DNA from 3 places in the Exiguobacterium sp. R-39 genome. Region 2 is predicted to be linked to each of the others. Evidence: riboswitches for the same ligand, from Rfam matches in the RefSeq annotation. Region 2 holds a riboswitch; each other region holds the start of a gene.
What was found. A riboswitch is a leader RNA that binds a small molecule or an ion and turns the genes downstream of it on or off. The one in region 2 is predicted to bind lysine.
Positions count from the first base shown of each region.

Region 1: another riboswitch for lysine. It lies ahead of ACP26N_RS01215 (amino acid permease); the one in region 2 lies ahead of ACP26N_RS15700 (Na+/H+ antiporter NhaC family protein).
Region 3: another riboswitch for lysine. It lies ahead of ACP26N_RS02660 (aspartate kinase); the one in region 2 lies ahead of ACP26N_RS15700 (Na+/H+ antiporter NhaC family protein).

Region 1 covers NZ_CP187965.1:205,928-208,204, reverse strand. The annotation lists gene ACP26N_RS01215 (amino acid permease) at 1-1,190, opposite strand, end outside; lysine riboswitch at 1,325-1,509, opposite strand; gene ACP26N_RS01210 (MarR family winged helix-turn-helix transcriptional regulator) at 1,684-2,133, shown strand.
Region 2 covers NZ_CP187965.1:3,007,339-3,009,615, reverse strand. The annotation lists gene ACP26N_RS15700 (Na+/H+ antiporter NhaC family protein) at 1-1,033, opposite strand, end outside; lysine riboswitch at 1,139-1,314, opposite strand; gene ACP26N_RS15695 (hypothetical protein) at 1,384-2,124, opposite strand; gene ACP26N_RS15690 (heme oxygenase) at 2,272-2,277, opposite strand, start outside.
Region 3 covers NZ_CP187965.1:508,737-511,013, reverse strand. The annotation lists gene ACP26N_RS02660 (aspartate kinase) at 1-1,067, opposite strand, end outside; lysine riboswitch at 1,181-1,358, opposite strand; gene argH (argininosuccinate lyase) at 1,429-2,277, opposite strand, start outside.

The DNA of each region.
Region 1 (2,277 bases), 280 kb from region 2:
TAATGGCTGATCGCGATACCGAGCCATGCGATGAAACCGGTCATCCCGGAAGCATTCAACAACCAGAGGTAGACCTGTCCGCCAAACATCGATGTCAGGAAGCAAAGTGCGCCGATTGCCCCAGTTGCGAGCAAGGCATTACGGGGAACACCGTTTTTCGAGACTTGTGCGAACATTTTCGGCGCGTCACCTTGGCGTGCCAATGTGTACAGCATCCGTGTCGATGCGTACATCCCGGAGTTCCCGGCTGATAAAACAGACGTCAGGATGACGGCGTTCATCAATGCTGCCGAGAACGCGAGACCGGCTTTTTCAAAAACAAGTGTGAACGGACTGACTGCTACATCGGTAATATCGTTTGAAACCAGGTTCGGACTTGTATACGGAATCAACATGCCGATGACAAAAATCGCAAATACATAAAAGAGAAGAATCCGCCAAAAGACTTGTTTAACAGCTTTCGGGACGTTTTTTTCCGGATCTTCGGATTCGCCTGCCGCGATTCCGACAAGTTCGGTTCCCTGGAAGCTGAAACCGGCGACCAAGATGATACCGATAACGGCTGGAATGCCTCCGACGAACGGTGCATCACCTAATGCAAAGTTTTTAAAGCCGACCGGCGCTTCTGATGTGAAGACACCAAAAATCATCGCGACTCCGACAATCAAGAAGATGATGACTGTGACGACCTTGATCATCGCGAACCAGTATTCGGCTTCACCGAATCCTTTAACGGAGAAGTAATTTAAACCAATCATCAGTAACAAGAAGATGGCACTGAAATAAAAACCTGGAACATCCGGGAACCAGTATGTCATGACGATTTGGGCCGCAACGAGTTCAACGGCAATCGTGACTGCCCAGTTGTACCAGTAGTTCCAACCGAGTGCAAAACCAAACGATGGATCAACGAACTTCGCACCGTAGGTCGAGAAGGAACCGGCGACCGGCATGTAAGCGGCCATCTCACCAAGGCTCGTCATTAAAAAGTACACCATCAATCCGACGATCGCATACGATAACAGGGCACCGCCCGGACCGGCAGCTGCAACGGACGCACCGGAGGCAATGAATAAACCGGTTCCGATGGCTCCGCCAATCGCAATCATCGACATGTGACGGGCTTGCAGACCGCGTTTTAATCCTTCTTCAGTTGAATCGAGTTTTCTTTGGGGTTGTAAAGTATTCATCTTATTCGCTTCTCTCTTTTTTAAATTTTTGAGAGGACACTTTTTGAATCGAAAAAAAACAAAAAGCGCCCTCACCTTCCAGAAGGAAGATGAGAACGCAACATAGTAAAAAGGATGCGCCCCATTCTACCGTCGTGAAAGATAGCTCCCCACAAGTCAGATCTGACCTGTGACAGTATTAGACCTGTTCGATCTAATCCCAATCGATCATCTTCAAAGCGATGATTGATTTCGGCAATTCTTCCTTTTCAGTCACCTCATCTGCCGCTTGACGACATCTGTGACTGTACTTATAAGAACTGCAACCTCCATCCCACTGGTTGAGTGAGAACTAATTAAGTTAGTTATAATTTCGTTATTACTTCGTCATTTTACACAAAACGTCTTCAAATTGTCAATTCTTTTTTTGAAATTCCCGCTATCCGTGGTAAAATTCCGTAATTTTTAGTACACTAAATTATAGAAGTTAACCGAGAGAAAGGATGTTGCTTGAATGCCACAAGAACGTGATCAACTGACCTATCGATTAGAGGAACAAATGCGGGTCATTCTCCGGACATTACGCCGCGAACTCAACCGACTGTTTGAAGGAACCGCGACGCGGAGTGAATTTTTCATTTTGCGCAGCCTGTCCGAAAATGGTCCCCAACGTCCGACTCTACTCGCAGAACAGTTTGAGCTTGCGACAAGTCAGGTAACGGCTTTGACTGATCGTCTGTATAAAGCCGGATTCGTCACGCGGACGCGTTCGACGGACGACAGAAGATCGATTGTTTTAGCATTGACGGCCGAAGGTGAAGCCGCTTTCCACGAACTTGAAATCGTCCGCCGGAAATATCTCCAAGACCGTTTTGGTACACTCACCGAAGAAGAGCTTCATGCGATGGTCCAGGTCTTCGATAAGATCCTTTTAACGATGGATGAAGAGGCTGTTTCTTCCTAAAAATTGTTTTAAAAAAATATTTATTTTTTTCGCTGACAAAGTTCACTTGACTGTGTACTTTGTCTTTTTTTTCGACTTGCCATGTTTCCCTAAACATTTTTCCATTTCTTGCCGTTATTAAAATGGGTATACTAGAACTATCTT
Region 2 (2,277 bases):
TCATGCCCGCCCAGATACTGATGCGGTAATCACGTGCCGGAATTTTCCGACCGATCATCATCAGGAACGCAACGACTAAACTGATGATGACACCAGAAACAAGTGAGCGCGTCACGTCTGTTGCTTCAAAGGCGCCGATTAACGAAAAAGGCCGATCGTCAGCCGCAAGTGCCTGGGCACCTGTCCAAAGAAGGGCTGTGATGGTCGCAATGACTAACACGACGATTGGAACAACCAAGTCACGGACTTTACCGCCATCGTGTTCCTTGACTTCTTCTGCCATCCCAATTGGTGTCCCTTTGTTGGCGTCAAACAATTCACCTTGTAAGGCCCGCAACTCGTGCGTCCGCATCGGTCCAACGGCAATTCCCGTATAAGCGATGTAGAGTGTCAGTAACAAAGCGAAGATGGCGTAGAAGTTTAACGGCACAATCATCAGGAACGCACTGAACGCCGAGTAATCAGTGATTGAATGGGTCGTCAAGATTCCTGCGATAATCGAGATGATGAAGGCACCCCAGCTCGATAATGGACTGATGACACAGACCGGTGCAGCGGTGGAATCGATGATATACGCCAGTTTGGCGCGCGAGACACCGCGACGATCCGTTAACGGACGACTGACATTTCCGACGGCCAGACTGTTAAAGTAATCATCGATGAAAATCAAAATACCTAATCCGAAAGCGGCAAGCCTTGCACCACGTGCCGTCTTGAAATGTGTCGTCGCCCATTCGCCGAAAGCACGGGCACCGCCGGATGTTTGTATCAGTGTCGACAAGACACCGAGTAACAGTAAGAAAACGAGTAATAAGACATTCCATTCATTTAACGCACCGTCTGCCCAAAACAGACTGAAGATGTTTTTTCCGAGATAAACAACGGTATCCACCGGATTGAAGCTGTGAAGCAGTAAGGCACCAATCAAAATGCCGACACCAAGTGAAATGACGACTTTTCGTGTGACAATTGCTAAAACGATGGCAACGATTGCCGGGACAAGCGCAATGATAGAATCTGAATAGTTGACCATTGTTGTGGTTCCTCCTCCTTTTTTAGAAGATGAGACCCGTTGCACAGAAAAAAGCAAGGGCACCGGCAACAAAGCCGACACCCTTGCTGGATGCGTCTTTCTTAGCCGAATTGGAGCGCTCCATACAACATGCGTATGGCAATCGAACGGGTCTTTCCCGATTCGACCAGCATGGTCACGTCTGACACGTGACGATACTTCGGCGGCATCACCTTTCTTTGATCGTCTTCGTTGTCATCCTCAGACCAAATACTCATCAACACCGCGCCTCTACCTCATCGATAGAATAGTCATATTCTTTTTATAGGAAAATCTTATCCTAATTTCTTTTAAAAAATTAAGGCTGTTTGTTAAGTATCGAAGTAGGAAGTTAACTGCTTCATCAAATAGTCTTTATTTTCTTCAAACTGTCGCTTCCGGTGTCCATTTGCACCAGAAGGATGCGGGAAACCAAATAATACAGTATGTTTTTTAATTCGTCCCTGATGAAGCAATGTCCGGACAGTTGACTCGACGACACGTCCGAACGGGACCAAAATGACAGGGTGGGGTAACTGATTCAATTCCGCTGCGAAGTGCTCATACGCGTAATGTTGCAGCAACGGTGTTCGGTCAATCTTTGGTTGATGTCCCGTATAATTTTTGTCCCGGTAAAAAACAGGATGTCTCAGAATCGAAGTCGTGTGCAACAGATTCTGATTTGCATGAAATAAGGTGGCTGTTGAAGGAATATTCAGCAGACGATTTAATTCGAGTTCATCTAACATTATTGTCAAATTACGCCGCATGGGACCGGCGAAACTGGCACTGTATTTGACGATTTTCGATGCTTCTTCGATTGTTGCACCATGGTGGAAGGCATCAGCCGCTTCTTCATAAGCAATGCGCATTTGTTCAAATCCTGGTGTGATGCCAATGAAGACTATTTTGGCAGAGCGATTGATATATTCTCCGATTGGTGAGTAGTAAACGGATAATTCCTGTTCCTGTTGTAATAGGAAACCGTCTGTGAACAAGTCCTGGCGCGTCAAGGACCGATCAATCGGTAAGGCGCGGATGGCCTGTTCAAAAATCGATAATGAATTCAGCATGATAAGTCCTCTCTCTTTCTGTATTGGACCTATGATAACAAATAATGGTATTACATACAATTTAAACCCATATCAATATAGTGAGGGGTCTCTTAAGAATAAAAAAACCTTGCGACCAAATTGGAGGCAAGGCGGTTCTGACATGAATTATAA
Region 3 (2,277 bases), 590 kb from region 2:
AATTTCGAAGCGACGCCGGTTGCGTCCCGCATGCCGATTCCGACGACCGATAATTTGGCATGTTGGTTATGACGATCGACTTTGACGGTCGGGAAACGATTGATGATATCCTGCAAGGCCTCTTCCAAAAACTCTTCTTCGTCTAACGGACAAGAGAAGGAAAGGAAGATGTCACTGTCAAACGTCGTCTGACTGATCATATCAATGTTGACGTGGCGACCTGACAACAGTTCAAAGATATCCGCGACCGCTGAATTCGTCTGTGGAACGTGTTTGATTGATACCGTCAGGACGTTTTTCGTCACACTGACACTCGTTACTGCTTTCTGTTCCATCGTTTCCGTTGCCTCCATAATCCAAGTCCCTCTTTTCGATTCTAGTGTTTTTCCGACGAAGATGTGGACGCCGTATTTTTTACCGAGTTCGACACTGCGCATCTCCATGACTTTTGAGCCAAGAGCACTCATTTCCATCATCTCATCGTATGAAATGTGCGGAATCGGCTGCGCTGCAGCATGAATCCGTGGATCTGCCGTATAGACACCGTCAACATCCGTATAGATCTCACAACGTTTATCAAGGACGGCTGCTAAGGCAACGGCTGTCGTATCTGATCCGCCGCGTCCGAGTGTCGTGACATCCCCCAGTTCATTGACCCCTTGGAAACCGGCGACGATGATCACATCGTAGGTTTCAAGTTTTTTCCGGAGCAGTTCACCGTCGATTTGTTTGATTTTACTTTTCGTATGCAGCCCCATCGTACTGATGCCGGCTTGGGCTCCCGTTTGCGACAAGGCTTTTGTCCCGAGTGAATTCAGCGCGATGCTGAGTAACGAAATCGTCTGTTCTTCTCCGATTGCAAGCAGACGATCCAGTTCGCGCCGTTCCGGCCGGTCGGTAATCGCTTGTGCTTGGGCAATCAATGAATCCGTCATTTTCCCCATCGCTGATACGACGACGACTAATTTCTCCCCTTGATCCGTCCGATTCTTCAAATAATTCGCAATTGACTGAATCTGTTCGACAGTCGCAACCGAACTACCACCAAATTTAAGTACAGTTGTCACAATCCTATCTCCTTTTGTCCCGAAACAGAAAAAAACGACGGGCCGGTAGGAGCGTTCCTACGGCCCGTCGTTATCACGATCGGACAAACGATGACAGTGTCATTCGTTCTTTTACGTAAGATAGCGCTCCGAAACGTGGGTTTCGGCAGTACAACGGATCTTAACCGTTGTACCAGCAATCAGGAAAAAGCATTTTCCTGTTCACTTCGGCGGATTTCCCCTTTCACATCACTTGGCATGCTTGCCTTTGTAAGTGTTGCTACTGATGTCATCCGCGCCTCTATCTGTCGGTTGTTAGTTACAGTTATAGCAAACATTTTTTGTTAAATCCAGTGATTTGCCAAACTTTTTTTGAATTTTATCATTTTTCAAGGTACTTCTTCGCTAATGTGAGTTGTTCCCGGACGGCTGTAAAACCGGTCCCGCCGTAACTTCCCCGTCGTGCGACGGCTTGAACCGGATCGAGCAACGGATATACATCTTCCGCAATGACCGGATGGAACGTCTGATACGTCGACAGCGTCAAATCTTTTAAGAAACATCCGCTCTGCACACAATGTAGGACGGCTTTCCCAACGATTTCATGCGCTTCCCGGAACGGAATCCCTTTTGTGACCAGATAATCTGCCAGTTCCGTTGCATTCGAGAAGTCTTGCATCGTCGCCTTCTTGAGCGCTTCTGTCTTAAACGTAGCGGATTCGATCATGCCTGTAAAAATTTGAACGGATTGTAACACCGTATCAGCGGTATCAAAGACACCCTCTTTATCTTCTTGCATATCTTTATTGTAAGCGAGCGGAAGAGCCTTCATCGTCGTCAGGAAGCCCATCAGGTTACCATAGACACGTCCTGTTTTACCGCGAATCAGTTCTGCGAAATCCGGATTTTTTTTCTGTGGCATCATACTCGATCCCGTTGAAAACGCGTCGGATAATTCGATGAATGAAAACTCCTGTGAAGCCCAGATGATGATTTCTTCGCAAAAGCGTGACAAGTGCATCATCACTGTTGAGGCGATACCGAGATACTCGATGACGAAGTCCCGGTCCGAGACCGCATCCAGACTATTCGGATAGACCTGTTCAAAACCAAGCAGCTCGGCTGACTTGAACCGGTCAATCGGGAAAGTCGTTCCCGCCAGTGCCCCTGCACCGAGCGGCGACATCCGGATCCGCTTTAAGTTATCCGTCAACCGATCGGCATCCCGTTC